DNA from 2 places in the Agrobacterium sp. fls2-241-TYG-188a genome. Region 2 is predicted to be linked to the other one. Evidence: predicted binding sites of a transcription regulator. Region 2 holds the regulator's gene; the other holds the start of a gene.
What was found. Region 2 encodes HrcA, which represses chaperone genes, less so after heat shock. Its sites were predicted from a motif close to GTTAGCACTCNCNNNNNGNGAGTGCTAAC; they were not measured.
Positions count from the first base shown of each region.

Region 1: groES (co-chaperone GroES) is a predicted target of HrcA. The motif match lies at 2,760-2,788, and genes of this name have one in related genera.

Region 1 is NZ_JARVRD010000002.1:275,359-290,279, forward strand. It holds gene QRN85_RS08090 (DoxX family protein) at 16-462, opposite strand; gene groL (chaperonin GroEL) at 708-2,342, opposite strand; gene groES (co-chaperone GroES) at 2,409-2,705, opposite strand; gene chrA (chromate efflux transporter) at 2,847-4,193, shown strand; gene QRN85_RS08110 (acyltransferase family protein) at 4,233-5,354, opposite strand; gene QRN85_RS08115 (TIGR01459 family HAD-type hydrolase) at 5,548-6,396, shown strand; gene QRN85_RS08120 (bifunctional riboflavin kinase/FAD synthetase) at 6,423-7,403, shown strand; gene ileS (isoleucine--tRNA ligase) at 7,648-10,551, shown strand; gene QRN85_RS08130 (hypothetical protein) at 10,782-11,408, shown strand; gene QRN85_RS08135 (nucleoside deaminase) at 11,609-12,064, opposite strand; gene QRN85_RS08140 (pseudouridine synthase) at 12,137-14,038, shown strand; gene rsmD (16S rRNA (guanine(966)-N(2))-methyltransferase RsmD) at 14,019-14,576, shown strand; gene QRN85_RS08150 (patatin-like phospholipase family protein) at 14,747-14,921, shown strand, end outside.
Region 2 is NZ_JARVRD010000009.1:82,637-97,557, forward strand. It holds gene dnaA (chromosomal replication initiator protein DnaA) at 522-1,991, shown strand; gene QRN85_RS22200 (hypothetical protein) at 2,278-2,823, opposite strand; gene QRN85_RS22205 (SRPBCC family protein) at 2,820-3,317, opposite strand; gene QRN85_RS22210 (metalloregulator ArsR/SmtB family transcription factor) at 3,415-3,750, shown strand; gene hemW (radical SAM family heme chaperone HemW) at 3,759-4,964, opposite strand; gene rdgB (RdgB/HAM1 family non-canonical purine NTP pyrophosphatase) at 4,964-5,608, opposite strand; gene rph (ribonuclease PH) at 5,625-6,341, opposite strand; gene hrcA (heat-inducible transcriptional repressor HrcA) at 6,502-7,593, shown strand; gene grpE (nucleotide exchange factor GrpE) at 7,709-8,344, shown strand; gene ptsN (PTS IIA-like nitrogen regulatory protein PtsN) at 8,622-9,083, opposite strand; gene hpf (ribosome hibernation-promoting factor, HPF/YfiA family) at 9,161-9,736, opposite strand; gene rpoN (RNA polymerase factor sigma-54) at 9,961-11,508, opposite strand; gene lptB (LPS export ABC transporter ATP-binding protein) at 11,691-12,488, opposite strand; gene QRN85_RS22260 (LptA/OstA family protein) at 12,514-13,092, opposite strand; gene lptC (LPS export ABC transporter periplasmic protein LptC) at 13,106-13,771, opposite strand; gene sppA (signal peptide peptidase SppA) at 14,010-14,921, shown strand, end outside.

The DNA.
Region 1 (14,921 bases), on a different contig from region 2:
CTGAGACGTCAAGGCTTATGCGTGCGCGACTGCAACACCGCGCTTGGCATCGATGGAATAGGCGCCAGCGCCGAATGTGCCGAGAAGAATGTAGGCGCCTGCCAGCGTGATGTTCTTCATCAGCATGATGCCGTTCAGTGTGTTGATCCAGCCCAGAGCTGCATCAGGCCAGCCGGGAACGGCAACCGTGCCGCTGTGGAAGACGAGACCGGTGAACACGCAGAACGCGGCAAGAGCAAAGGCCGCTACCTTGGTCTGGAAGCCGACGAGAACGGCAAGGCCGGTGATCAGCTCGAAAGCGCCTGCAAGATAGGCAAGAGCGGTTGCGGCAGGAAGGCCAGCGCCGCTGATCATGCCCGCCGTACCGGCAGGGTCGGTCAGCTTGCCGAAGCCAGAAAAGATGAAGATGAAGGAGAGAAGAATACGCGCAACAAGCACGAGTGCATTCTGACTGCTGGACATGGAAATCTCCGAAGATGTTGCCCGATTGGCGTTAATTGATAAATGACATATGCGCCAATTCGCTGTCTCAATACAGATGAACAACTGGAGACAATTTGTTCACTATTTGAAGACAGTGGTGCGAACGACCAGCCTTCATCCGCTCTGTTTCATGGCGACCGCTTGGTGGCAAATATGAACATGACCACAACGAAAAAAGGCGGCCCGTGGGGACCGCCTTTCGTATTTCAGAGGGTCTAGACTTCTTAGAAGTCCATACCACCCATGCCGCCGCCTGGCATTGGAGGCATTGGAGCATCCTTCTTCGGCAGCTCTGCAATCATGGCTTCTGTTGTGATCAGCAGGGAAGCAACCGAAGCTGCGTTCTGCAGGGCTGTGCGAACAACCTTGACCGGGTCAACGATACCCATGGCAATCATGTCGCCATATTCAGAAGTCTGAGCGTTGTAGCCGAAGTTTTCTTCGTTCTTGTCGAGGATCTTGCCGACAACGATGGAAGCTTCGTCACCAGCGTTTTCAGCGATCTGGCGAACCAGCGACTGAAGAGCGCGGCGAACGATGTTGATGCCAGCTTCCTGGTCGTCGTTTGCACCCTTGACGGTGATCTTCGTGGAAGAGCGCAGGAGTGCAGTACCGCCGCCTGGGACGATGCCTTCCTGAACAGCAGCGCGCGTCGCGTTCAGAGCGTCGTCGATGCGGTCCTTGCGTTCCTTGACTTCGATTTCCGTGGAGCCGCCAACGCGGATCACGGCAACGCCGCCAGCGAGCTTGGCAAGACGTTCCTGCAGCTTTTCGCGGTCGTAGTCGGAAGAGGTTTCTTCGATCTGAGCCTTGATCTGGGCAACGCGGCCTTCGATGTCGGTCTTCTGGCCAGCACCATCAACGATGGTGGTGTTTTCCTTGGAGATCGAAACCTTCTTCGCCTTGCCGAGCATGTCGAGCGTGACGTTTTCGAGCTTGATGCCGATGTCTTCGGAGATAACGGTACCGCCGGTCAGGATCGCGATGTCTTCGAGCATGGCCTTGCGGCGATCGCCGAAGCCAGGAGCCTTGACAGCAGCAATCTTCAGGCCGCCACGCAGCTTGTTGACGACCAGCGTCGCAAGAGCTTCGCCTTCAACGTCTTCAGCGATGATGACGAGTGGCTTGCCGGTCTGAACGACTGCTTCGAGAACAGGCAGCATGGCCTGCAGGTTCGAAAGCTTCTTCTCGTGGAGAAGAACATATGCGTCTTCGAGGTCAGCAACCATCTTTTCAGGGTTGGTGACGAAGTAAGGCGACAGGTAGCCGCGGTCGAACTGCATGCCTTCAACGACTTCGAGTTCGGTTTCAGCGGTCTTGGCTTCTTCGACGGTGATAACGCCTTCGTTGCCAACCTTCTGCATGGCTTCAGCAATGTCGAGACCGACCTGCTTGTCGCCGTTTGCAGAGATCGTGCCGACCTGTGCAACTTCTTCAGATGTGGAGATCTTCTTGGCCTTGGCCTGAAGGTCCTTCACAACTTCGGAAACAGCGAGGTCGATACCGCGCTTGAGGTCCATTGGGTTCATGCCGGCTGCAACAGCCTTGTTGCCTTCGCGAACGATGGCCTGTGCAAGAACGGTCGCAGTGGTGGTGCCGTCACCGGCGATGTCGTTGGTCTTCGAAGCAACTTCGCGGACCATCTGTGCGCCCATGTTTTCGAACTTGTCTTCGAGTTCGATTTCCTTGGCGACAGAAACGCCGTCCTTGGTGATGCGCGGTGCGCCGAAGGACTTGTCGATGATGACGTTACGGCCCTTAGGACCGAGCGTGACCTTCACTGCGTCTGCGAGAACGTCGACGCCACGAAGCATCTTTTCGCGCGCTGTGCGGCCGAATTTGATTTCTTTAGCTGCCATTGTAGAAAACTCCCGGGCTCACGGCCCATTGGTTGTCATGTAAGGATTGAGAAGAACCGGCTAAAATCAGCCGATAACGCCCATGATGTCGGATTCCTTCATGATCAGAAGGTCTTCGCCGTCGAGCTTGACTTCGGTGCCGGACCACTTGCCAAACAGAACGCGGTCGCCAGCCTTGACGTCCAGAGGAACGAGCTTGCCGCTATCATCGCGAGCGCCGGTGCCGACAGCGACGATTTCGCCTTCCTGTGGCTTTTCCTTGGCGGTATCAGGAATGATGATGCCGCCCTTGGTCTTGGCTTCAGACTCAACGCGACGAACAACGACGCGGTCATGGAGCGGGCGGAAAGTAGTGCTTGTCATTGTCTAATCCCTCGATCAAATGACTTAACGGACCATCAGGTCCGCGTGATAATTGTTAGCACTCCTCATTGGAGAGTGCTAGCGAGGCAGAGATAGGGGTGCAGCATTGGCGAGTCAAGAACGCCCTGTCGGAAAAATTTCATGGAAAATGGTTATCAGGGTTTCATGACAGATATTGCAGACCCTTCCCCGACCGTCCGGCCCTCGCTCACAGAGCTCACCGCCGTCTTTGCCCGCATTGGTTGCTTAAGCTTCGGCGGGCCGGCAGGGCAGATCGGCATGATGCATCGTATTGTCGTGGATGAGAAGCGCTGGGTATCGGAAGCCCGCTTCATGCACGCACTCAACTATTGCATGTTGCTGCCGGGGCCGGAGGCGCAGCAGCTTGCCACTTACATCGGCTGGCTGATGCATGGCGTCCGTGGCGGCATCATCGCCGGAACGCTCTTCATTCTGCCGGGCTTCCTGACCATCGTCGCTCTTGCCGCGGCCTATTGCCTCTATCAGGATACGCACTGGCTGCCGGGCCTGCTGTTTGGTTTGAAAGCCTGCGTGCTGGCCATTGTCATCGAGGCATTGATCAGGGTGGCGAAGCGCGCACTGGTCAGCCGCTTTCTGGCAGGCATCGCCGCTGCTGCCTTCATCGCGCTCTTCGTCTTCGGCCTGCCTTTTCCGCTGGTGATTTTTGCAGCGGGTCTGATCGGCTTTCTGCGGGCGCGTCATGCCGCTGTGGAAATAGGTGAAACGGATGCGGAAACGACATCCGTCACGCTCCTGTCGCGCGTAAGGGGTCTCGTGCTGGGGCTGGTCATCTGGCAAATCCCGCTGGCGCTGATCTTCCTTTCCTCCGCGCCGGAGACATTGGCGAATTTGCAAGGCTTCTTCTCGCGCATGGCGGTCGTCACCTTTGGCGGGGCTTATGCCGTGCTGGCCTATGTCGCGCAGGTAGCGGTGGAAACCCATGGATGGCTGACCGCCGGCGAAATGCTGGACGGCCTGGCGCTGGCTGAAGCCACACCTGGGCCCCTCGTGCTGGTGCTGCCCTATATCGGTTTCCTGGCAGGTTTCCGCCATGCGGAATGGCTCGACCCTATGGTCGCGGGTGTGCTGGGTGCGACGATAACGGCCTGGGCGACCTTCGTGCCGAGCTTTATCTTCATCTTTCTCGGCGCGCCCTATGTCGAAAAGCTGCGCAACAACCGTGCCCTCTCGTCAGCGCTTTCAGCCATCACGGCTGCGGTCGTCGGCGTCATTCTCAATCTCTCCCTCTGGTTTGGACTGCATGTGCTGTTTGGCGAGGTCAAACGCATCGCCGTTGTGCCGAGCTTCGGCCCGGGCATGTCCTGGCCGGTCTGGACGACGCTCGATCCCTTCGCGACCGGATTGCTGGTGCTGTCCCTGCTGATGCTGATGCGCTGGAAGGTCGGAATGGTGCCGGTGCTGGCGCTCGGCATTGCAGGCGGCGTCCTTCGGCTTTGGCTGATGTGATGTGCCGCTGGTGAGCCCGACGGCACGTCATTCGCTGCGCTATTTCGTTTCAACAACCGGTCCCGCGGTGGCATTCGCTGTTGCCAATGAAGGGGCGCGGTGGCTCTTCGACTTGTAGAACGGCCGCTCGACATATTTATGCGCGAGGTAGGCAAAGGGAATGGCCGTGGCGAAAGTCAGCGCCGCCAGCATGGCGAAGTAGGTGCCCTGGCTGAGGCCCTGATCGTTCAGCACATACATCCAGCCATAGAGCGGGATCATGTGCAGCAGATAGAGCGAATAGGAGACCGTGCCGAGGAACATCATGACGGGATGCTCCAGAAACAGTGCCACGAAACCCTTCTTGCGGCCCTTGTCCCGCACCATGATGGCGCTGGTGAAAACGAAGATCCAGGCACCAATGGCGAGATCGAAATACCCGACCACGGCGGCCAGCGGCAACACGAGGGGCGGCGACATGAACGGCTGGTCGTCCCAGCGCATCTTCCAGAGGTAGTAGCTGGCGATGCCTGTCGCGAAATAAATGGCGTAATTGGCAAGGATTGCCCCATTCGGCCAGTGACGGAAATACCAGACGCCCAAGACGGCGGCCGCCAGAAAACCCACGCGCATCAGATTGCTGGAATGGTGGAGGCACCAGAAGGCGAGCGGGGCAATCAGATAAAACTGGAACTCCGTGGAAATATTCCACGCCTGACCCAGAAAGGCATAGGCGCCCAGCGGCAGCCAGCTATCGGGAATGATCCCGTGCAACATTGTCATATGGGCAAGCGTATTCATTTCCCAGTTTTCGAAGCTGCGGTCCAGAATGGCGATGCGACCGGCATTGCGCACACTTCCGAAGTCTGCCGTGTGCAGCGCCTGATAGGCTATCCATGCAAAGCCAATGGAAAGGAAGAAGGCAAATATATAGACCGGATAGATGCGTTTGATGCGCCGGGCTATGTAGGTCGAGTAATCTTCAGACAGCGATGACATCATCACGAAGATGACAAAACCGCTCATGATGCAGAATATCTGGACGCGGATTTTTTCGTTGATCAGGGGTTTCAGCGCACCCATGCTGTCCGGGTCGATACCGGCTGCCGGTAGCAGGTGAACCAGAACAACCCATGCGGCCAGAAGACCGCGAAGACCCTCGAGCTGATCTATCCTCTTCATCGATGGCTCCTCGATTGAGTAAGCCAGCCCCACCCCTATAAAAACACGCCAGAGGTGCGTTCGCAACATGCTGCGATGCAAAAACGCGAATTCGCCGGAGGCGGGCCGCCTTTGCGGGCCAGCTTTTTTGCTTGTAATCGGCGTGCCGGTTTGCAATGTCACGCCATGAATTCTTGAAGCTTGGAAGCATCTCATGGCGCAACGCATCTCCACCCTTGGCGAAATCACGGACTGGTTCGACGTCGTTCTCTCGGATGTCTGGGGTGTGCTGCACAACGGCGTCAGCGCTTTTCCGGATGCTGCAATTGCGCTGGAAGCGGCACGCAAGGCGGGCTTGACGGTGGTGCTCATCACCAATTCCCCGCGTCCTGCTCCGGGCGTCATTCCGCAGTTGCGGGCGCTGGGCGTTCCGGACACCGCCTATGACCGCATCATCACCTCCGGCGATGTGACGCGCGAACTGATTTCGCAAGGACCGAAAAAGGTGTTTCTGCTCGGTCCCGAGCGCGACATGCCGCTGCTGGACGGTCTCGACGTCGAAGTCGTGTCGCAGGAAGAGGCGACAGCTGTCGTCTGTACCGGTTTCTTTGATGATGAGACCGAAACGCCGGAAGACTATACCGACATGCTCAAGAGTTTCGTCGCCCGTTCCGTGCCGATGATCTGCGCCAACCCCGACCTGGTGGTGGAGCGCGGCGAGCGCATCATTCCCTGTGCCGGTGCCATGGCCGCATATTATGAGCAACTGGGCGGGGAGGTTCGTATCGCAGGCAAGCCGCATTCGCCGATCTATGAGGCCTGCCTGTCGGCAGCCAGAGAGGTGCATGGCGAATTTTCCAAGGACCGCGTTCTGGCCATCGGCGATGGGATGCCGACGGACGTGAAGGGCGCCATCAATGCCGGGCTTGAGCTTCTTTACATCGCCGGTGGCATCCATGCCGCGGACTATGCGTTGAACGGTGAGATCGACGAAACGCTTCTGAAGGACTATCTGCAGAAAGAGGGCGCTGCCCCCGGTTGGTGGATGCCACGTCTGGCGTGATCGGGCTGTTCAGGGATCCTGCGGAAATGACTGTCTTTCATCGCAACGAGAAAAAAGAGCCGCTGCCACCGCAACTGCGCGGTGGCGTGGTCGCAATTGGCAACTTCGATGGTGTGCATCGCGGCCATCGCGCCGTGCTGGATCATGCGCTGGAACTGGCAGCTGCCCGCGATGTGCCCGCATTGGTGCTGACGTTCGAGCCGCATCCGCGCACCGTATTCCGCCCGGAAATGCCGGTCTTCAGAATTACGCCCGCGTCCATCAAGGCGCGTGTGCTGGAAGCCGAGGGTTTCAATTCCGTCATCGAATATCCGTTCGACAGGGATTTCTCGCAGCGATCGGCGGAAGATTTCGTCAAATCCGTTCTGGTGGACTGGCTTGGCGCCAGCGCCGTGGTCACGGGTGTCGATTTCCACTTCGGCAAGGGCCGCGAGGGTGGCCCGGCCTATCTGATGGCGGCGGGTAAGAAACACGGTTTTGATGTCGTCCTGATCGATTCCTTCCGCGATGAGGGTACCGAGATCATATCGTCCAGCCGTATTCGTGATCTCCTGAGCCAGGGCGATGTCGCGGGCGCGGCGGGTCTTCTGGGCTATCGATATACGGTCGAGGCAGAGGTGATCGGTGGGCAAAGGCTTGGCCGCACACTGGGTTATCCCACCGCCAACATGGCATTGCCGCCGGAGACGGATTTGAAGCCGGGCATCTATGCCGTGCGCTTTCGCCGACCGGATGGTTCGCTGCATGATGGCGTGGCAAGCTTTGGCTACCGCCCGACTGTCACGGAGGATGGGGCAGCCCTTCTGGAGACCTATCTGTTCGATTTCTCCGGTGACCTCTATGGCGAAACCTGCTCGGTCTCGTTCTTCGGCCATCTGCGCGACGAGCTGAAGTTTGACGGGCTGGACGCGCTGGTGGCACAGATCAAGCGCGATGAGGAAGAGGCCAGGGCGCTTCTGTCAGGCGTCACACCGCTCGGCGCGCTGGACAGCAAAATCGCTTTCTGAGACGGCGGGAACGCAGCGCGTCATCTATTCGCTTTTCAAACGGCGCGAAACACCTTAAAGAACGGCATTATGCACCAGTATCGGTCGATGAAGATATCCCGAATTATTGGCCCGGCCTTCCCCGCGCTGTGACAGCCGGAAGGTCCGGGATTTTGGCGCTTGTCGAAGCGCTTTCCGTTATCGCACTTCTTGAATCAAAGACACGGGCGCGACCTTTCAGGGCCCCGCAACGAACGGCACGGTTATGAACGACACCGCACAGACAATTGACTATTCCACCACGCTCTACCTGCCGCAGACGGATTTTCCCATGCGCGCCGGCCTGCCGCAGAAAGAGCCGGAAACGGTGAAGCGCTGGCAGCAGATGGGGCTCTACAAGAAGCTGCGCGCTTCTGCCGCTGGCCGCGAAAAATTCGTGCTGCATGATGGCCCTCCTTACGCCAACGGCAACATCCATATCGGCCACGCGCTGAACAAGATCCTCAAAGACGTCATCACCCGCTCGTTCCAGATGCGCGGCTTTGACGCCAACTACGTTCCCGGCTGGGATTGCCATGGCCTTCCCATCGAGTGGAAGATCGAGGAAGCCTACCGCGCCAAGGGCAAGAACAAGGACGAGGTGGAAATCAACGAATTCCGCAAGGAATGCCGCGAGTTCGCCGCCGGTTGGATCAAGGTCCAGTCGGAAGAGTTCAAGCGTCTCGGCATCGAAGGCGATTTCGACAATCCCTACACGACCATGAACTTCCATGCGGAAGCCCGCATCGCTGGCGAACTTCTGAAGATCGCCAAGAGCGGCCAGCTCTATCGCGGCTCCAAGCCCGTCATGTGGTCGGTTGTCGAGCGCACGGCTCTGGCTGAGGCCGAGGTCGAATATGCGGATGTCGAGAGCGACATGATCTGGGTGAAGTTCCCGGTGGTTGAAGGTGCCGCTGATCTTCAAGGTCAGTCGGTCGTCATCTGGACGACAACGCCCTGGACCATCCCCGGCAACCGCGCCATCTCCTTCTCCTCGCGCTTCCCTTACGGTCTGTTCGAAGTGGAGGCGGCAGAGAACGACTTTGGCCCGCAGCCGGGCGAAAAGCTGATCTTCGCAACGAAGCTGGCCGATGAAGCCGCGAAGAAGGCAAAACTGACCTTCAAGCTGGTCCGTCCTGTTACGGCAGAGGAACTGGGCGCGATCACCTGTGCCCATCCGCTGGCGTCACTCGGCTATGACTTCAAGGTTCCGTTGCTCGATGGCGATCACGTTACCGATGATGCCGGTACCGGCTTCGTGCACACCGCCCCAAGCCACGGTCGCGAAGACTTTGATGCATGGACCTCCAATCTGCGCGCGCTGGAAGATCGTGGCATCTCGACCAAGATCCCGTTCCCGGTTGGCGATGACGGTTTCTACACGGAAGATGCCCCCGGTTTCGGCCCATCCGCCGAAGGAGGTGCTGCCCGCGTGATGGACGACAATGGCAAGAAGGGTGATGCCAATGAGCGTGTCATCAAGGCGCTGATTGCGGCCAACAACCTCTTTGCCCGTGGCCGTCTGAAGCACAGCTATCCGCACAGCTGGCGCTCCAAGAAGCCCATCATCTTCCGTAACACGCCGCAATGGTTCGTCTATATGGACAAGGAACTGGGTGACGGCACGACGCTGCGCTCGCGGTCTCTGTCGGCCATCGACGACACGCGTTTCGTGCCTGCCGCTGGCCAGAACCGTCTGCGCGCCATGATCGAGAACCGCCCGGACTGGGTGCTGTCGCGTCAGCGCGCCTGGGGCGTGCCGATTGCCGTCTTTGCCGATGAGAAGGGCGAAGTGCTGGTCGATGATGCCGTCAACGCCCGCATTCTGGAGGCCTTCGAGGTCGAGGGTGCCGATGCGTGGTTTGCGCCAGGTGCCAAGGAGCGTTTTCTGGGTGCGGACCATGACCACGCCAAGTGGCATCAGGTCCGTGATATCCTCGATGTCTGGTTCGACTCTGGCTCAACGCACACCTTCACGCTGGAAGATCGCCCTGACCTGAAATGGCCAGCCGATGTCTATCTGGAAGGCTCTGACCAGCATCGCGGCTGGTTCCACTCGTCGCTTCTGGAAAGCTGCGCGACGCGTGGCCGTGCGCCTTACAAGGCCGTCGTCACCCATGGCTTCACCATGGACGAGCAGGGCCGCAAGCAGTCCAAGTCGCTCGGCAACGTCGTGGCACCGCAGGACGTGATGAAGGAATCCGGCGCTGATATTCTGCGCCTGTGGGTCATGACAACGGATTACTGGGAAGACCAGCGTCTGGGCAAGGCCATCATCCAGACCAATATCGATGCCTATCGCAAGCTGCGCAACACCATCCGCTGGATGCTGGGCACGCTGGCGCATGACAAGGGCGAAGAGATCTCCTATGCCGATCTGCCGGAGCTGGAAAAGCTGGTGCTGCACCGCCTGTCCGAACTGGATAAGGTCGTGCGCGACGGTTACGACGCGTTCGACTTCAAGAAGATCACCCGCGCGCTGATCGATTTCGCCAATGTCGAGCTGTCGGCCTTCTACTTCGATATCCGAAAGGACGCGCTCTATTGCGACGCTCCCTCGTCGCTCAAGCGCCGGGCATCGCTTTGCGTCATCTCGAAGCTCTTCGATTGCCTCGTCACCTGGCTCGCCCCCATGCTGCCCTTCACCACGGAAGAAGCATGGTTGTCCCGTTATGCGGATGCGGAATCGGTCCATCTCGTGCAGTTCCCCGCCATTCCTTCCGAGTGGCAGAATGAAGCAGTGGCCGCACGTTGGGAGAAGATCCGCAAGGTGCGCACCGTTGTGACCGGCGCTCTGGAAGTTGAGCGGCGCGAAAAGCGTATCGGTTCTTCGCTGGAAGCAGCCCCGGTCGTGCATGTTGCCGACCCGGAACTGCTGGCTGCACTTGAGGGTGAGGACTTCGCGGAAATCTGCATAACCTCGGCCATCTCTGTCGTTGCTGGCGAAGGTCCTGCAGATGCCTTCCGCCTCGGTGACGTCCAGAAGGTGTCGGTCGAGCAGAAGCTGGCCGAGGGACAGAAATGTGCCCGTTCCTGGCGCATCACCACGGATGTGGGCTCCGATCCTGCGTTCCCCGACGTATCGGCGCGAGATGCCGCCGCGTTGCGCGAACTTGGCGTCGGCGCTTAAGAAAATGGCCGGATGAATTGCACTTTAAGCGTTCATCCGGTAAACCTGCCTGAAATTGGCCGGATTTTAGCAGCAATGGGGGCTACCCAGTCGTCAGGAAAGCTAAAGCATGGATCTGAAAATCACTTCGATTTTTTAGAATGCGCGGCGACGGGAATTAGGATAAAGAGCGCCCTGTGAATGTCCGGAAGGACATGAAGGCGCTTCGGGGCGGAAGGGTTTCCATGAGCATGACGCAGAGTTTTCGCATATACGGCACCGTTCTTGGCGCGGTATCTGTTTGCCTTGCACTGAGCGCCTGCACCAGCCCGACCTACGGAACGGGCAAGTCGTCCGCCGAACAGCTGGTTGACGACCTTGGCAACGCCACGTCCATTACCGGCAATCAGGACAAGCGCAGCGTGAAGTATAACCCGCGCCCCAGTCTCGTCGTTCCTGCCCAGGCCCGTGCCGAGCAGCTGACGCAGCCGCAACAGAGCCTTGCCAACCGGGAAACCAATCCGCAATGGCCTGAGACGCCGGAAGAAGCGCGCGAGCGTCTGCGCAAGGAAGCCGACGCAAACCGTGACAATCCGAATTATCGCTCGCCACTGCTGGCCGGCAACGGCACAAACGGCCAGATGACCGAAAGCCAGAAGTGGGAAGCATTCCGCAAGGCCAAGGCCGATGCGCAGGGCGGCTCCATCGTCAACAGCAATCAGCGCAAGTTCCTGACAGACCCGCCGCTTGAATATCGCAGCGTTCCGCAGGAAGAGCTGGCCGATCTCGGTACGCCGGAATCCAAGAAGGAAAAAGAGCGCAAGAAGAACGCCGCCATGGCTGGCACCGGCAAGAGCTGGTGGAACCCCTTCCAGTAAGGATTAGGAGTTCGCATCTTCCGCCTTTGGAGGGTAGGGGCGTTGCAAAACGTCGCTTCGAACTCTGTCACCTCGCACTTGATGCGGGGTCCGGTGCGATAAAGTCTTTTGATCGCAAAAGACTCTTTATCGCCCCAGACGCGGCTCCGCTGGATACCGGGTCAAGCCCGGTATGACGAAAGAGGGGCATTTTGCGCCTTTCACTCTCCACGCTTGCCCTGAAAGAATCCGCGCAAAATCCGCGCACTTTCCACCTCTGCCATGCCTGAATAGACCTCTGGAGCGTGGTGGCATGTCGGCTGGTTGAAAAAGCGCACGCCGCTTTCCACCGCACCGCCCTTGGGGTCGTTGGCGCCATAATAGAGGCGCCTGATGCGGGCGAAGGAGATGGCCGTGGCGCACATGGTGCAGGGTTCAAGGGTCACATAAAGGTCTGCGCCGCTCAGTCGCTCTCTGCCCAGTTCCTCGCAGGCCATGCGGATGGCAAGGATTTCGGCGTGGGCTGTGACGTCGTTCAATTCGCGTGTGCGGTTGCCGGCGCTGGCGACAATGCGGCCATCCAGTACCAGCACGGCACCAATGGGGACCTCGTCCCTTTGGCCTGCTCTTTGCGCTTCTTCAAGCGCAAGGTCCATGAAATGCGTCGTTTCCGCCATTGTCCGTGCAATTTCCTCTTAACCAGTGCCGCGCGACCTGATAGGACACGGCAAACAACAGGCAAACAACAAATGACATTCAAAGACAAGCCGAAGCGCGCTGGCGGCAAAACATTCGACCGTGACAGGAAGCCGAAGCCTTCGGCGACACCGGATACGGCGCGCGACAAGAAGCCATTTACAGCCAAGGCCGAGACTGTCGTGAGCGAGACGGCGCCGAGCAAGCCGGAGCGGATTTCCAAGATCATGGCGCGCGCAGGCGTGGCTTCGCGCCGCGATGTGGAACGGATGATCATGGAAGGGCGCGTGTCGCTGAACGGCGTCAAGCTGGACAGCCCTGTCGTCAATGCCACCCTGGATGACAAGATCGAGGTTGATGGCCAGCCGATCCGTGGTGCGGAGCGTACGCGCCTGTGGCTGTACCACAAGCCAGCCGGTCTGGTGACGACCAATTCCGACCCGGAAGGGCGTCCGACAGTTTTCGACAATCTTCCGAAGGAGCTTCCGCGCGTTCTTTCCATCGGTCGTCTCGATATCAACACCGAAGGCCTGCTGCTGCTGACCAATGACGGCGGCCTCTCGCGCGTTCTTGAACTGCCGACCACTGGCTGGCTGCGCCGTTACCGCGTGCGCGCCCATGGCGAGGTCGATCAGGCCGCGTTGGACAAGCTCAAGGAGGGCATCGCGGTAGACGGTGTTCTCTACGGCGCAATCGACGCCACGCTTGACCGCACGCAGGGCCACAATGTCTGGATCACCATGGGTCTTCGCGAAGGCAAGAACCGTGAGATCAAGAATGTGCTTGGTGCGCTGGGTCTGGAAGTGAACCGCCTCATTCGCATCTCCTACGGACCGTTCCAGCTGGGTGACCTGCCGGAGAGCCAGGTGGTGGAAGTGCGTGGCCGCATGCTGCGCGATCAGCTTGGCCCCCGCCTCATCGAGGCTGCCGGTGCCAATTTTGATGCGCCGATCTATGATGCCGTTGTCGAGGAAGACGAGGCCCCGGTTCAGCGTCCCGTCAAATCCGAATGGACAAAGCGTGGTGATGCCGAGCAGAACCCGCGCGGCGGCAATTTTGCAGAAAAGCGCGACAACCCGCGTGACCGTGCGCAGGGCAAACCGGATGCAAAGCGTCCCGGAAAGCCTTTCGCAAAGGGTCGCGATGAGGATCGTGACGACGACCGTCCAAAGCGCCCGCCCATGGGCAGCAACCGCACAGCCAATGTGTGGATGGCACCAGGCGCGCGTCCCACGCGTGACGGCAAGGAGCGCAAGTCCGTGCGCGCCGAGGCAGAAAGCGTCTTCAAGAAGCCTTCGGCAGAGGCGGATGCGCGCCGCGCAATTGTCAGGCACCGGGATTCCGACGGTGAATGGATTCGCGCCGACAAGCCGGCGCAGGACGAGAGCCGTGGTCGCGGCAGGGGTGAGCGCGGCGAGAAATCCTTCGGTGACCGCAAGCCACGCGACGCAGGCAACCGGGGTGAACGCCCACGCGGCGACAAGCCCTTTGGCGACCGTCCTTCCCGCGGCGGGGAACGTAGTGAGCGGCCCTATGGCGACCGCAAGCCTCGCGATGCTGGAGAACGCTCATTTGGAGATCGTCCGGCTCGCCCGGAGAGGTCCTTCGGGGATCGCCCTGCGCGCAGCGAGCGGCCCTTCGGTGATCGCAAGCCACGTGAGGATGGTGACCGTCCGCGTTCAGAGCGTCCATTCGGCGACAAGCCACGCGGCGCAAAGCCCTTCGGTGACAAGCCTCGCGAAGGCCGCCCTTCTGGCGGCAAGCCAGGTGGCTTTGGTGGCAAGCCGAGCTTCGGCAAGCCGCGGGCAGAGCGGTCTGAGGGCGGGTTCGGTGGCAAGGGGCCCGGTGGTTCCAAGGGTCCCGGCGGCAAAGGTCCCGGTAGCGGTGGCAAGGGTCCAGGTGGTAAACCTTCTGGAGGCAGAGGAATGACGCGTAATGCGGATCGTAGGCGGTGAGTTTCGCGGCCGGTCACTGGCCGCTCCGAAATCCAACACAATCAGACCCACGATAGACCGGACACGGGAAAGCCTCTTCAACATATTGAGCCACGCCTATCCCGAAAGCCTGGATGGGACGCGCGTTCTTGATGTTTTCGCAGGCACAGGCGCGGTCGGGCTCGAGGCTCTGTCGCGCGGCTGTCGCGTGGCGCTGTTTGTCGAAAACGGCGTCGAGGGCAGGGGGCTGTTGTGGGAAAACATCGATGCTCTGGGCCTGCATGGCCGCGCGCGCATCCTGCGTCGTGACGCGACCAAACTGGGTAGCGTCAACAATATCGAGCCCTTCGATATGCTGTTTGCCGATCCGCCCTATGGACAGGGACAGGGCGAAAAGGCCTTGGCGGCGGCCCATCACGGCGGCTGGCTCGTGCCCGGCGCGCTTGCCATTCTGGAAGAGCGTGCAGACGTGCTGCTTACCGTCGAACCCGCATTCAAATTGCTGGAAAGCCGCACCTTCGGCGACTCCAAGATGCATTTCTATCGCTACGAGCCCTGACGATTATTTGCCCTCGATGATGCGCGTCTTTCGGCGCGCGTCACTCTCCTGTCGTCTTTGTCTCATAGAGCGGGTCAAGCATATGACATGTAGGAGAGGCCGCACTTTTGGCTGGAAAGAAAAAAAAGGCCTCTGGCAAGAAGCGTAAGCGCGAGGAAGCCACAAGAGAAATCCGCGACCCATCCTTTGCGCTCGCCCTTGGTGGCGGTGGCGCACGTGGCATCTGCCACATCAACATTGTCGAGGCTCTCGACGAGCTCGGCATTCGCCCCACGGCAATAGCGGGCTCCTCGATCGGCTCCATCATCGGCGCGGGCATGGCCGCTGGCATGAGTGGCCGTGACA
Region 2 (14,921 bases):
AAAAATCGCCATTGATCTCCACCCCCGATCCTGCCTAAATGCATCTCGACAAGGGGCAAGGATTTCTATCCACAAGCTATCTCGATCCTTGAGTATCGAAGGTACATGCTTCTTGCGGACGAGTTCTGTTTGAGTTCGTTTTTTCAAGTATCGGGGCCGGATTGGCCGCAATCTCAAAGGTTGCGGAAATGCTGATCTTTGCCTTCGAGCGACATATGTTGAAGTTGTGTTGTGGGAGTAGATGTTGAGTAATCGCAGGCCTCTCCATGATGTAGAGGGAAATGGGATAACCGGCTCGCGGTGATACAAATGGCTTGAGGACAGGTCTTTCGAGGGGAGTGTCCGCAAGTAAAAATAACGAGGGGTATCCCTGATGGGCGTTTGCCTGTCAGGCTATGATTGGCAATTTGAAAGGCGGCAATATGCAATTGAATTTGGTGATGGGTGCGGTGGCAAACGGGGACCGCACGCCAAAGGCATGTGATGCAGCTGGTACTGATGCGGCAGGGGACAAGCAGGATATGAAGCACGACGCGCTGTTCGAGCGTTTTAGCGCGCGGCTGAAGGCACAGGTTGGACCAGAGGTTTACGCAAGCTGGTTTGCACGTCTCAAGCTCCATTCGGTTTCCAAAAGCGTTGTACGGTTTACGGTTCCTACGACGTTTCTCAAATCGTGGATCAACAATCGCTATATCGATCTCATCACCACGCTCATCCAGAGCGAGGATGCAGATGTTCTCAAGGTGGAAATTCTGGTGCGCTCCGCCAGCCGTCCGGTTCGCCCGGCCCAGGTAGAAGAGCGTACGCTGCCGGCGCCTGACATGAGCACCGCCGCACAGCGGGCAAAGCCATTCATTCCGCCGCAGCCGATGAGCAGCGCACAGCCATCCGGCATGTCGCCATCGGCACCGGTCACACGCCATTCGGGTTCCGGTCCGTTCTTCGGTTCGCCGCTGGACAGCCGCTTTACCTTCGATACCTTCGTTGAAGGCTCGTCCAACCGCGTGGCGCTTGCCGCTGCAAAGACGATTGCCGAGGCTGGAGCAGGCGCGGTGCGTTTCAATCCGCTCTTCATCCATGCGGGTGTCGGCCTTGGAAAGACGCATCTTCTGCAGGCCATTGCCAATGCGGCCATCGACAGCCCGCGCAATCCGCGCGTCGTCTATCTCACAGCCGAGTACTTCATGTGGCGCTTCGCAACCGCGATCCGTGACAATGATGCGCTGACGCTGAAGGACACGCTGCGCAATATCGACCTTCTGGTCATCGATGACATGCAGTTCCTGCAGGGCAAGATGATCCAGCACGAGTTCTGCCACCTGCTCAACATGCTGCTCGACAGCGCCAAGCAGGTCGTGGTGGCCGCAGACCGCGCGCCTTGGGAACTGGAATCGCTCGATCCGCGTGTGCGTTCGCGCCTTCAGGGTGGCATGGCCATCGAAATCGAAGGCCCGGATTATGAAATGCGCTACGAAATGCTGACCCAGCGTATCGCAGCCGCCCGTCAGGAAGATCCGAGCTTCGACATTCCCGAAGAAATCGTCTCTCACGTCGCCCGCAGCGTGACCGCCAGCGGCCGTGAACTGGAAGGCGCCTTCAACCAGCTGATCTTCCGCCGCTCTTTCGAGCCGAACCTTTCGGTCGAGCGCGTGGACGAGCTTCTGGCACATCTGGTCGGTACCGGCGAAGCCAAGCGCGTGCGCATTGAAGACATCCAGCGCATCGTCGCCAGACACTACAATGTCTCGCGTCAGGAACTGGTCTCCAACCGCCGCACCCGCGTCATCGTCAAGCCGCGCCAGGTTGCCATGTATCTCGCCAAGATGCTGACACCGCGCTCCTTCCCGGAAATCGGTCGCCGCTTCGGCGGACGCGATCACACCACGGTCCTTCATGCCGTGCGCAAGATCGAAGAACTGATCGGCGGAGACAGCAAGCTCGGCCACGAGGTGGAGCTTTTGAAGCGGCTGATCAACGAAAACAACGCTTGATATCCGTTAAGGTGGTCCAACCGCCAAGACGAATTCTTCCATACTGATCAGAGACCGGCTGCCGTTCGTAAAAGACGACAGCCGGTTTTTTATTTTTTATTGTCTTTGGCTTTGTCGATTTTCGGACGGATGCGCTTGTCGAGCCAATTTCAATTCAACGTCAGACGGGGGGTGGGTTGTTTTAATCCTGATGTTCTTGCCGTTGATTTTCGTCTTCAAGACACCTTCGACCGGGCCGAACAGGCGATCGTCTGGTACTGCTCACCGGGCCGCGACGAGACCTGATTTACATCGGAACTGAACAAGCCTGCGTTGCCGATAACGTGGCGGGATATCTACGCATGACAACCCACAAATGCGTGACAGGGATCAGAAGTGTTCCGCCGCCGATAATGGCAAACGGCAAACCGGCCCAACCGCTGTCGCTGACACCAATGGCCCCCATTACTGTCGTGGTAAAAATGATCGGCGCGATCCCGCAGTAAAAGCCGATCCTGAAATCTCTGCGGTGCGTCGATAGCGCATAGGCGCCCTTGAAAAGATAGATATGCGAGAGTTTTGCCAGCTTCCATAGGGCGATCAAACCGGTTACGGACAGCGCTGCGGCCAAGATGACGATCACTCCGATGCTGAGGACAGGCGCTGCATCTCCGTTCGCACCGCCCAGATAAGCGAAGATCCAGACAGGACTGAACAGCATGAGCGATCCAGCATAGGGCGCACTGATGACGGCCAGAAGCCCATAGGTCAGATAAAAGGGTGCAGCGAAAACCAGTATTTCCGCGAGGTATATGACGCGCGCGATGATCTGCGATGTTTTGCGCTCGGTCATTGCGGGGCCTCCGGTGTCTGATCCGTACTTTGTGTTTCGCTGCTCAACCGGCGCCAGTTTTTAGAGGCATAACGATGCGCTTGTTTCAGGGCGATCCAAAGCGCGAGCTGCTTGACCGGTGCCAGCCATCCCTTCGCGACGAACTCGCTGCGTCGCTCGACACGCGTCACGTTCGGCCCCATGGGAACGAGTGTGAATTCGTCTTCCAGATTGCCGATCCAGTCCTTGCACCACACAGTGCTGCCAACCATGCGGTAGCGCAACTTCCGATCGGGGACGTAATCGAGAATACGTTGATCAATGGTACCGCGATCCGTGGTGCACTGGCGGGTGTTGCCTGTCGCCCCATAACCTTCCAGAACCTTGCAGCTGACCGGCTTGGGAATGCCGAAACGAAACAGAAGAGGCTTTGAGTTGTCCATCTTGGCATGAAGAAAATGCGGCCAGATGTGGTGCGGGGCGCTTTCGAAAATCCAGTGCGAGTGAATTTGCATGATCTGATCTCCTTCATTTCTACAATTAGGTAATCAACTAATTATAATCCTGTCAACAGTTAGTTGATTGTCTAATTGATTAATGGTAGAAAGAACCATGTCCATTCAGTTGATTTTCGAGGCCTTGGCCTCCCCCGTCAGGCGCAAAATCCTCGCCTATGTCGCCCATCACGAGATGAATGCGGGCGATATCGCAGCGCGGTTCGAAATGTCGAAGCCGTCGATCTCGCAGCATTTACAATTGCTTGAGCATGCGGGCCTGGTGTCTTCGGAAAAGCGCGGAAAATATGTCTATTACCGGCAGGTGTCCGACACACTGGCCAATAGCCTTACCGGTTTCGTGCAGGATATATGCCCTATCGGAGGGCCTATTCGGCGTGAGAGCGCGGAGAATGCGCGAAAAGCGAGAGAGCCAGACGCGCTGCTGGAGTAGACGTCATGTCAACACGCCAGATCAGCCACCACTGAATCGAGTATCAGCATCCCCGCAGGGGTGCAGCGCAGGCGGGAATTGCCGATGCGCTCGATGAAGCCGTGCTGGAGGAGGAATTCTTCCTTGTCGGGGTCGAGATCGCGGCCGGAGAGCTCGCTCCAGCGGGCTAGGTCTACGCCTTCGCGCAGGCGAAGGCCCATCAGCAGCAACTCGTCGGACTGTTCTTCAACACCGAGCATTTCCTGATCCACAATGCCGTGGCCGTCGCGCTCGACCGCATCGAGCCATGTCTCGGGCTGGCGCTCGGTGGCGGTGGCAAGCTTTGCGCCGCCTTTGGTCAGGCGACCATGGGCGCCGGGGCCGATGCCGGCATAATCGCCATAGCGCCAATAGGTCAGGTTATGGCGGCTTTCAGCACCGGGCTTGGCGTGGTTGGAGACTTCATAGGCTGGCATGCCGTTACGGGCGGTAATCTCCTGCGTTGCCTCGTAGAGCAAAGCGGATTGATCGCCATCCGGCACGATTAGCTTGCCTGCCTTGTGGAGCCCGTAAAAGGCCGTGCCTTCCTCGATCGTCAACTGGTAGAGCGAGAGGTGATCGACGGCATAGGACATGGCTTCGACCAGTTCCTTTTCCCACTCCTCGACGGTCTGGTTCGGGCGGGCGTAGATAAGGTCGAAGGACATGCGCGGGAAGATTTCGCGGGCCAGCCTGATGGCTTTCAGCGCGTCCGCCACATCATGCAGACGGCCCAGAAATTTCAGGTCGCGGTCGTTCAGCGCCTGCACGCCCATGGAGACGCGGTTGACGCCAGCGGCCCGGTAGCCGCGAAAACGCTCTGCCTCCACGCTGGACGGGTTGGCCTCCATGGTGATTTCAATACCATCTGGCACATGCCAGAAGCGGGCGATGCCATCCAGAATGGCGCCCACCGTCTGCGGGTCCATCAGCGAGGGCGTGCCGCCGCCCATGAAGATGCTGGTGACCACCTTTGCGCCGCTTAAGCTTCGCATGGTCTGCATTTCCTTGAGGAAGGCAGCAACGAAGCGCTCCTGATCCACCGGCTTGTGGCGGACATGGCTGTTGAAATCGCAATAGGGGCATTTGGCCGCGCAGAAGGGCCAATGCACATAGATGCCGAAACCGGGATCGCCAGTATCGGGCGCAATCGTCATATTGGGGGCAGGGGAGAACCTGCTCCCAAGATCGGTCATCATGCGTCCAGACAGGTTTCGACGAATGTCTTGAAGGCGCGGGCGCGGTGGGACAGCGCCTGCGGGTCGCCGGGCTTCCAGCCGTGCTTTTCCTCGGCGCTCATTTCACCGAATGTCGTCTCATAGCCCTCCGGCTGGAAGACGGGGTCGTAGCCGAAGCCGCTTTCACCACGCGGGGGCCATGCAACCATGCCTTCGATTTCGCCGCGGAAGAATTCCGTATGGCCATCCGGCCATGCGAGGCACAGCACGCTGACGAAGCGGGCGGTGCGGGCCGAGGGTTCGGTCGCGCCGCGTTCGCGAAGCGCATCTTCAACCTTCTGCATCGCCATGGCAAAATCGCGCGTACCGTCAGCGGTCTCTGCCCAATTGGCGGTATAGACACCGGGCGCGCCGTCCAGCGCGTCGATGACCAGACCGGAATCGTCAGACAGCGCTGGCAGGCCGGAGGCCTTCGCCGAGGCGAGCGCCTTGATCGCGGCATTTTCCTCGAAGGTCGTGCCGGTCTCGTCGGGTTCTGCGAAATTCAGCTCGGCCGCAGACTTGGCGGAAAAGCCGAGGGGACCGATCAGATCGGCAATCTCGGCAATCTTGCCCTTGTTGTGGCTGGCAACGACAATGGTGCGTGTCTCGAGTTTGCGCATGGTGGTTTGCTCCGGATCAGGCGATCGCCTGCTTCTGCATCTCAACGAGTTCTGCGCAGCCGGTCTTGGCAAGGCCGAGCAGCGTCAGGAATTCCTCTTCCGAGAAGGGGGCGCCTTCCGCCGTGCCCTGGATTTCGACAATGCCGCCGGAGCCGGTGATGACGAAATTCGCATCGGTTTCAGCCGAGGAATCCTCGAGATAATCGAGATCGATCACCGGCTGGCTGGCGAAGATGCCGCAGGAAATGGCGGCGATGTGGTCTTTCAGGACCTTCTCCACCTTGATCATGTTGCGGCTTTCCATCCACTTCAGGCAGTCATGAAGGGCAATCCATGCGCCGGTGATGGAGGCGGTGCGGGTGCCGCCATCGGCCTGGATGACGTCGCAGTCGATGCTGATCTGGCGCTCGCCGAGCGCCTGCAGATCGACCACGGCACGCAGCGAACGGCCAATCAGCCGCTGGATTTCCTGGGTTCTGCCGCCCTGCTTGCCGGACGCGGCTTCACGCTTCATGCGCTCATGGGTGGAGCGTGGCAGCATGCCATATTCGGCGGTGACCCAGCCCTTGCCGCTGTTGCGCAGCCATGGTGGCGTCTTTTCTTCAAGGCTTGCGGTAACGAGCACATGCGTGTCACCGAACTTGACCAGACAGGAACCCTCTGCGTGCTTGGAGAAATTGCGCTCAAAGGAAACTTTGCGCATCTGATCGGTTTTTCTGCCTGAAGGCCGCATATGGTTCTTCTCCATTTTGATTTCCGCCTTCTAAGGCTGCCTCGGCCTTTTTGCAAAGGAAAAGCGGGCTGCAGCATAACCCTGCGCGGAATTTCCGATTTCACTTAAGGCCGTGAGCGACTATATTCGCGATGTTGCTGACATAATGAAGAGTGGGCGAATGGGCGTTTCTCCTCCGATCGGAAAAGAACCGGGTGCGCTGCTGGATGATCGCTCACGCGAGATCTTTCGGCGCATTGTCGAGGGATATCTGGAAAATGGCGAGCCGCTGGGGTCGCGCAATCTCTCACGCCTGTTGCCGATGTCGCTTTCCCCGGCCTCCGTGCGCAATGTCATGAGCGACCTGGAAGAGCTCGGGCTCATCTACTCGCCCCATATCAGCGCCGGCAGACTGCCCACGCAGACGGGGCTGCGCTTCTTCGTGGACGCTTTCATGCAGGTGGGGGATCTACCCGCAGAGCAGCGCGAGAGCATCGATCGCCAGATTGGCCCCGTCTCCGGACGCGAACAGCCGATCGAGGGCTTGCTGACCGAGGCGAGCCGCATGTTGTCAGGCATGTCGCGCGGCGCAGGACTTGTGCTGACCACGAAAAGCGATGCCGTTCTCAAGCATGTCGAATTCATCCGTCTGGAGCCGACCAAGGGCCTCGCCATTCTCGTCGGCGATAACAATCAGGTCGAAAACCGGATCATCGACCTGCCAGCTGGCATTACCTCCTCGCAACTTACCGAGGCCGCCAACTTCATCAATGCTCATCTGTCGGGCCAAACGTTGCCGGAACTCAGATCGCAGCTTTTGCAGCAGAAATCGGAGCTGCAGTCAGCCCTCAGCACGCTCGCCCAGGATCTGGTCACTCGCGGTCTAGCGGTCTGGTCAGGGGATAATGAAGAAGGCAAGCTCGGACGTCTCATCGTGCGCGGGCGCTCCAATCTGCTGGAAGGCTTGGCCGGCGAGGAGGATATTGATCGTGTCCGCCTGCTTTTCGATGATCTGGAGCGCAAGGACAATCTCATCGAGGTTCTGAACCTCGCCGAAACCGGCTCGGGTGTCAGAATTTTCATCGGCTCGGAGAACAAGCTGTTTTCGCTTTCAGGCTCATCGCTCATCGTTGCGCCCTACAGGGACGATGAGAACCGCGTGGTGGGCGCTGTCGGCGTTATCGGGCCAACGCGTCTCAACTACTCCCGCATCGTGCCGATGGTCGATTACACGGCCCAGATCATGGCCCGTCTTTCCAGCCAAAGACGCTGATATCGAAAAGACATCATTCAATAATAGATGGTTTTGCTCGCAAGCCTTGATTTTTGCTTGGCAAAGCTCGATATCGGGCGCAACCCCATGAACACATGTGAAGCTGGAGACCGTCATGACCGATGACACCAAAAAAGCCGGACCTGACGCAGACGTCGTAGACGAGGCGGCCGAAGCGGAAGCGGCAGAAAACGCCGTGCCTGAGCAGGCAGAGCCCGATCCGATTGATGTGCTGAAGGCCGAAAACGCCGATCTGCGCGACAAATTCCTGCGCCTTGCCGCCGAGATGGACAATCTGCGCCGTCGCACCGAGCGTGAAGTCAAGGATGCCAAGGCCTATTCCGTCGCAGGCTTCGCCCGCGACATGCTCGCTGTTTCCGATAATCTTCGCCGCGCGCTGGAAGCCATTCCTGCCGAGCTGAAGACAAACTCGGAAGCCGGTATTTCGGGCCTCATCGAAGGCGTGGACATGACCGAACGCGCAATGCTGTCTGCGCTCGAGCGCCATGGCGTTCGCAAGATCGACGCAGAAGGAGAGAAGTTCGACCCGAACTTCCATCAGGCGATGTTCGAAATCCCCAATACCGCCGTTCCCAACAACACCGTCGTGCAGGTGGTGCAGGCTGGCTTCACGATTGGTGAGCGTGTTCTGCGCCCGGCAATGGTCGGTGTCGCCAAGGGCGGCCCCAAGGGCGATGCGCCGGTCTCTGCAGAGCCGGGCACAAGCACCGTCAACGAAAAAGACGCTTAACCCAAATCAACCGCCGTCGCCCCGGATCTGCCGGGGCGGCGCGCAACACCGCGCTTGGCAGTGTCGCTGACCGTGCCCGGACCATGTCTTCGCAGGGGCTGGTTTTCAAATCCGCTCGCCGCACGCATTCTCCAAGGCTGAAATCTCAAGCCCCGAATCCCTCAAGTCCCAGACAGCTGAACCCTGCGCTTGCAAGGCGTAGCGGCCTGCAACGCATCCCTGCGCGCGGGCACAGCGGGTCAGGGCAGCGAGATTTCATCGTTTCAGATGGGAAAGCTCAGGCGGCGTTGGCCTGTTCCTGATTGAGGAAGGTGTAGATGGCGGTGTCCGATTCCGTGGCGCGCAGTTTCGCAACCAGTTCGGGATCGCGAAGAACGCGGGCAATACGCGACAGCGCCTTCAGGTGGTCAGCACCGGCACCCTCGGGTGCGAGCAGAAGAAAGACGAGATCGACGGGCTGATCGTCCAGCGCTTCGAAATCGACCGCATTTTCAAGACGGGCGAACACGCCGACGATCTTGTCGATGCTGGCGAGTTTTCCATGGGGAATGGCGATACCGTGGCCGACACCGGTCGAACCGAGCCGTTCACGCTGCAAGATGACGTCGAATACTTCCCGCTCAGCCACGCCGGTGATTCTGGAGGCCCTCGCCGCCAGTTCCTGAAGGAGCTGCTTTTTGGAGTTGACCTTGAGGGCGGGAATAATCGCATCTTGTTGCAGCAAATCTGCCAACGCCATTCTCTTTATCCTTCATGCCGTCGAGACAGGAAGCGCAACGTGCGGGACGCTGCGCTTCCAGTGTCTTTTCAGACTATTCAGTTCTTGATCGTCGCCGCGTCAATCCAGCCGATGTTGCCATCGTTGCGACGGTAGACGATATTCAGTTCCTTGCCGGGGCTGCGAAACAGCAAAACCGGCTCATCCGTCATGTCCAGCGCCATGACTGCGCTCGCGACCGTCATCGTTTTGACCTGCTTGGATGTCTCCGCCACGATGGTCGGAGCGAAATCTTCAGGCAGTTCCTCATCTTCATCAGGTACGGCATCCATGACCGTGTATGGAAATTCTTCCATCATGCCATTTGCCGAAGCACCGTTGTGATGGTCCTTCAATTTTCTCTTGTATCTGCGCAGCCGCTTTTCGATGCGTGCGGCAGCAGCATCAAAGCTTGCCTGCGGATCATTCGCCTGTCCGGCGGCATGCAGGACAATGCCGGTATCGAGATGTATCTTGCAGTCTGCGTCGAAACGCGCGCCGGATTTCTCGACCGTTACTTGACCAGAATACCCCCCATCAAAGTATTTGGTAATCGCCAGGCTAATGTTGTCCTCGATCCTCTGACGGAACGATTCGCCGATATCCATATGTTTACCAGATACACGCACACTCATGGAAATTTTCCTTTTTCAGTGATTTGCGTGTAGCAGCTTACGTCAACCTAAGCGCTCATCCAAGCGTTTCGAGAGTCTTTCGCTCTCATTCCTTTGTCGCACCGTCACAAGCCGTGCAATTCTTCGTTGAACGGGCCCCTCTTCTCCGTGCGGCGAGCTTCTAGCCTCCGCAACATGAAGAGTCAATTAACATTATTAACGTTTTGAGATATATGAATATTTCGTTACGCAGTGGCGATTTTCGCCTGCGCCTTCTTCTCTCTTCGTCGCTGTACGGAGGAGGGAATATTCATCGCTTCACGATATTTTGCGACGGTTCGTCGCGCCAGTTCGACGCCATTTTTTTTCAGAATATCAACGATATCGTCATCCGATAGGACGGCATCCGGCGCTTCCTGGGCGATCATTGCCTTGATGCGGTAGCGTACGGCCTCCGCCGAGTGACTGTCGCCGCCCTCGACGGCGCCAATCGACACGCTGAAGAAATATTTGAGTTCGAAAAGGCCACGCGGTGTCAGCATGTATTTGCGGGAGGTGACGCGACTTACGGTTGACTCGTGCATCTTGATCGCATCGGCAACCTGCCTGAGATTGAGCGGGCGCAAATGGTCGACGCCGTGGAGCAGGAAGGCATCCTGCTGGCGCACGATTTCGCTGGCAACCTTCATGATCGTCTTGGCGCGCTGGTCGAGGCTGCGCGTCAGCCAGTTGGCCGTCTGCATGCATTCGGCAATAAATTCGCCGTCTTCACCTTCACGCGTTCTGGTCTTGGAGACCTGTGCGAAATAGGTCTGGTTGACCAGCACCCGGGGCAGGGTCTCAGGGTTCAGCTCAATCGCCCAGCCGCCCTCATTCGAGGGACGGACGATGATGTCGGGTATGATCGTTTCGGACATTCCGGTTTCAAAGCCGGCGCCGGGCCGGGGATTGAGGCCGCGTATTTCCGAGAGCATGTCGAGAAGGTCTTCCTCGCCAACACCGCAAATCTTCTTCAACGACAGGAAATCCCGTTTTGCCAGAAGCTCCAGATTATTGACGAATGCCCGCATCGCAGGGTCAAGGCGATCTCTCTGGGCAAGCTGGATGGACAGGCACTCGCTAAGCGACCGGGCAAATACGCCCGGAGGATCCATGGTCTGCAGGCAGGCCAGAATGGCCTCGATTTCGCCGGTCTGCATGGTCAGCCGCTCTGCGATATCGGGTACCGCTTCCTGCGGCAGATAGCCGGTCTCATCGAGGTGATCGAGCAGGGCGTCGGCAATGATGCGCTCGCGCGGCAGTGTTACCGTGAAGGGCATCTGTTGCAGCAGATGTTCGCGCAGGCTTGGCTTTCCGGCGACGAAATCATCGAGATCGTAGCCTTCCGACGCCTCGGCACCCGGCATCGACTTCCATTGCCCCGCAAGTTCCGGAGCATCCGCCTTCAGCTGCGTCGTGTCGTCCGGAAAGACATTCTCCAAACCGGTGTCGAGCTGTTCATTGAGGCTCGCTGCACGGTCTCCGTACCATTCGTCAGCGTCGCCAGCAGTTTCAGACGCGTGGTCCTCGATGGAAACGGTGCTGTCGGCCCTGTCATCGGCGAAGTCATGATCGCTGCCCAAATCGCTGTCGTTTGCCGCAATTTCAAGCAGTGGGTTCTTCTCAACCTCTTGTGCGATGAATTGCGTGAGTTCAACATGCGTCATCTGAAGCAGCTGGATGGACTGCATCAGTTGCGGGGTCATTACCAGAGACTGGCTTTGACGCAGCTGAAGACTGGCGGACAAGGCCATGGTGAACGCTAAACTCCCATAAAGCCCTCTGTCGCAGCAGATTTGAAGAATTTTGAGCGACAAGGTCTGACTTGGCCCAAAAATTGCTTTTTATTGAAGTTTGGTCAAGCGCAACTGTGGGCCGCCGTGAAGAATCTTCATTCACGGGCCGCAGAAATCGTCGATTTTCTGGAACTGGCTTACTAAAGACTGAAGTTGTTGCCGAGGTAAAGCCTGCGAACATCGGCGTTATCGACGATTTCGGACGCTCTGCCATGCGTGAGCACTTCGCCAGCGTGGATGATATAGGCGCGGTCGATCAGGCCCAGTGTCTCACGGACATTGTGGTCGGTGATCAGCACGCCGATACCGCGCGCCGTCAGATGGCGCACCAGATTCTGGATATCGCTGACCGAAATGGGATCGACGCCCGCAAAGGGTTCGTCCAGCAGCATGAATGTCGGATCGGTGGCCAGAGCGCGGGCAATTTCCAGACGTCTGCGTTCGCCGCCCGAAAGGGCCACGGCAGGCGACTTGCGAAGCTGGGAAATATGAAACTCTTCCAGGAGTTCATCGAGCTTGCGATTGCGCTTTTTCTCGTCGCGCTCATGCACTTCCAGAACGGCACGGATGTTCTCTTCCACCGTCAGACCGCGAAAAATTGATGCTTCCTGCGGCAGATAGCCCACGCCCAGACGTGAGCGACGATACATGGGCATACTCGTCACATCGTTGCCATTGATGGCGATCTTGCCCGAATCGACCGGAACGAGGCCCGTGATCATGTAGAAACAGGTCGTCTTGCCAGCACCGTTCGGGCCAAGCAGACCCACGGCCTCTCCGCGTCGCACGACAAGCGAAACACCGTTGACAACACGGCGCGTGTTGTAGGTCTTCGTCAGCCCGTGGGCGATCAAAGTACCTTCATAACGGGTCTTATCTCCAGAGGCGCTATCGACCTCCGGTGCAGGTTGGGAACCGGCACCAAACAGCTTTGAAATCAAGGGAATCTTCACCGGATCGGGACTATTGCTTTTTCTGTGTTTTCGGGTCGAGCATGATGCGAACAGGACCGCCACAGCTTTCCAGCTTCGCCTGGCCGGTTTCCATGAACACCGTCAGCTTGCAGCCCGTAAACACGTTGGTTTCCTGAGAGAGCACGACCTGCTTGCCGGACAGAATGAAGGTCTGCGCCGCCATGTCGAACTCGCCCTTGTCGGCCGTCGCCTTCTGGGTGCCGGAGCTGAGATACACGGAGTTGTCGACGAAAATCTTATCGATGTCCGCACCGCCGCTGGTGATGGACGAGTTGGCCGCCGCGCCATCGCCCTTGCTCTTGTAGAGCACGGTCATCTTGCCGGCCTGCAGCGTTGTCGTGCCCTGCACGACCTTAACATTGCCGGTGAAATAGGCCTTGTGTTCCTGATCGCGCACTTCGAGCTGGTCGCTTTCGATCGCGATCGGCTGGTCGTTGGAAAGCTTCAGGCCCTCCATGCTGCTCGTCGTGCTCTGGGCGGCAACGGGGCCCGCTGCGGAGACCAAGGCAAGCGCAGCAGCGAAGTAAACGGCGTTCATGCAACGATAGGGGCGCGAAATCTGCATCATATGGGTCGGGCTCTCACTTGCCTGCGTTCTGAATTGTGGATGCAGCTATACGAGCTCGTACCTGCCCCGAAAATGTAATCGTTTTGCCATTATCTGCTATGTGCATACTTTCTGCAATAATCGAGCCGTCCTTTGTGGTGATGGAGACCGGTTTGGCCGTATCCATCGTCCCGGCTTTCAGATCGACATTTGCAGACTGGAACTTCGCTTGTATGCCATTGGTGAGATTGATGTCAAAGGGTGCCGTCATTTGCAGCCGGTTGGTCGCCCGGTCGAAAATGCCTTCCTGCGCAATCACCTGAGCGACGATATCGTTCATGGGAACCGCAGCCATCACTTTTTCAAGCGTCATCAGATTGGGGCTGGCAATGTCCTGCAAGGCCCGTTCGGCATTCATGGAATAATCGAAGCCCTTGTTGTTGCGGCCCGCAAGGGCTGGCTTTTCCATGACGATCTTGCCATTTTCAACCGTTGCGCTTTCCAGCGAAACCTCATCCGGCAACCAGGTGCGCGCAAGCGACACGCCGATGAAGGCGAGCGCGATGACGGCAGCCCCAAGCGGAAGAATGACCTTGAGCCTCTTGACGCGGCGGGAATGGCGCTGCGCCATGGCATAGGCCTTCTCATGTCCACCGGACATGGGGAAACCGGGCGCTGGGTGGCTCATTCGTTCAAGCATCTCTTAAGTCCAGGGCGACATCGTCGCAATCCGCCAATGGCAGGGCGACGTTATCCAAGGTTGCAGTTGTATTTGGCATGGTAGCCTAGCTCTGCCAATATGGTTTTTCTCTGAAGGAGCGCAAGGGTGACGATATTTTTATCAAAACGATGCTTTCCCGTTTGTTTCCGCGCATTAGGTGTTTACAAGGCTGGCTGTGCACCAGCACGCATGACCGATCTTAGTCGAAGGTGATTGAATGGATCAGATGGCAATCGCAGATCGCAGGCAGTTGCGACGCAAGCTGACGTTCTGGCGCGTAGCCGCCATTCTGCTGCTGGCGGCGGGATGTTTCGCCGTCTATCGCTTCGCCTTCACCGAGCCGACCACCAGCGTGCGGCCGCATCTGGCGCGGGTCGAAATAAGCGGTCTCATCCAGGATGACACCGAATTGCTGGAGCGTCTCCAGAAGATTGCCGACAGCGACAGCGCCAAGGGCCTGATCGTTTCCATTTCCTCTCCCGGCGGCACGACCTATGGCGGCGAGCGTATTTTCAAGGCAATCCGCGCCATAGCCGAAAAGAAGCCTGTCGTTTCCGACGTGCGGACACTGGCTGCTTCGGCGGGATACATGATTGCTGCCGCAGGCGACACGATCATCGCCGGCGATACCTCGATCACCGGGTCGATCGGCGTTATCTTCCAGTATCCGCAGGTCAAGCCGTTGCTGGACAAGCTGGGCGTTTCGCTGCAGGAAATCAAATCATCGCCGATGAAGGCCGAGCCATCGCCCTTCCATGAGCCACCGGAAGAATCCAAGACCATGATCCGCAATATGGTCATGGACAGCTACAACTGGTTCGTCGATCTTGTCGCAGAACGCCGCAAGCTGCCGCGGGAAGAAGTCCTGAAGCTCGCCGATGGTTCGATTTTCACCGGACGCCAGGCCGTTGCCGCCAAGCTGGTCGATACGCTCGGGGGCGAAAAGGAAATTCGCAGCTATTTCGAAACGAGACAGGTTGCGAAGGATCTGCCGATTGTCGAATGGACGGCACCTCCCAAGCGCTCGGCTTTTTCGCTTTTCAGCCTCGCAGGCATTGCACAGCTGCTGGGATATGATGCAGGACTGCCATTCAATACGCCTTCCCAACTGGGCACCGACAAGTTGTTT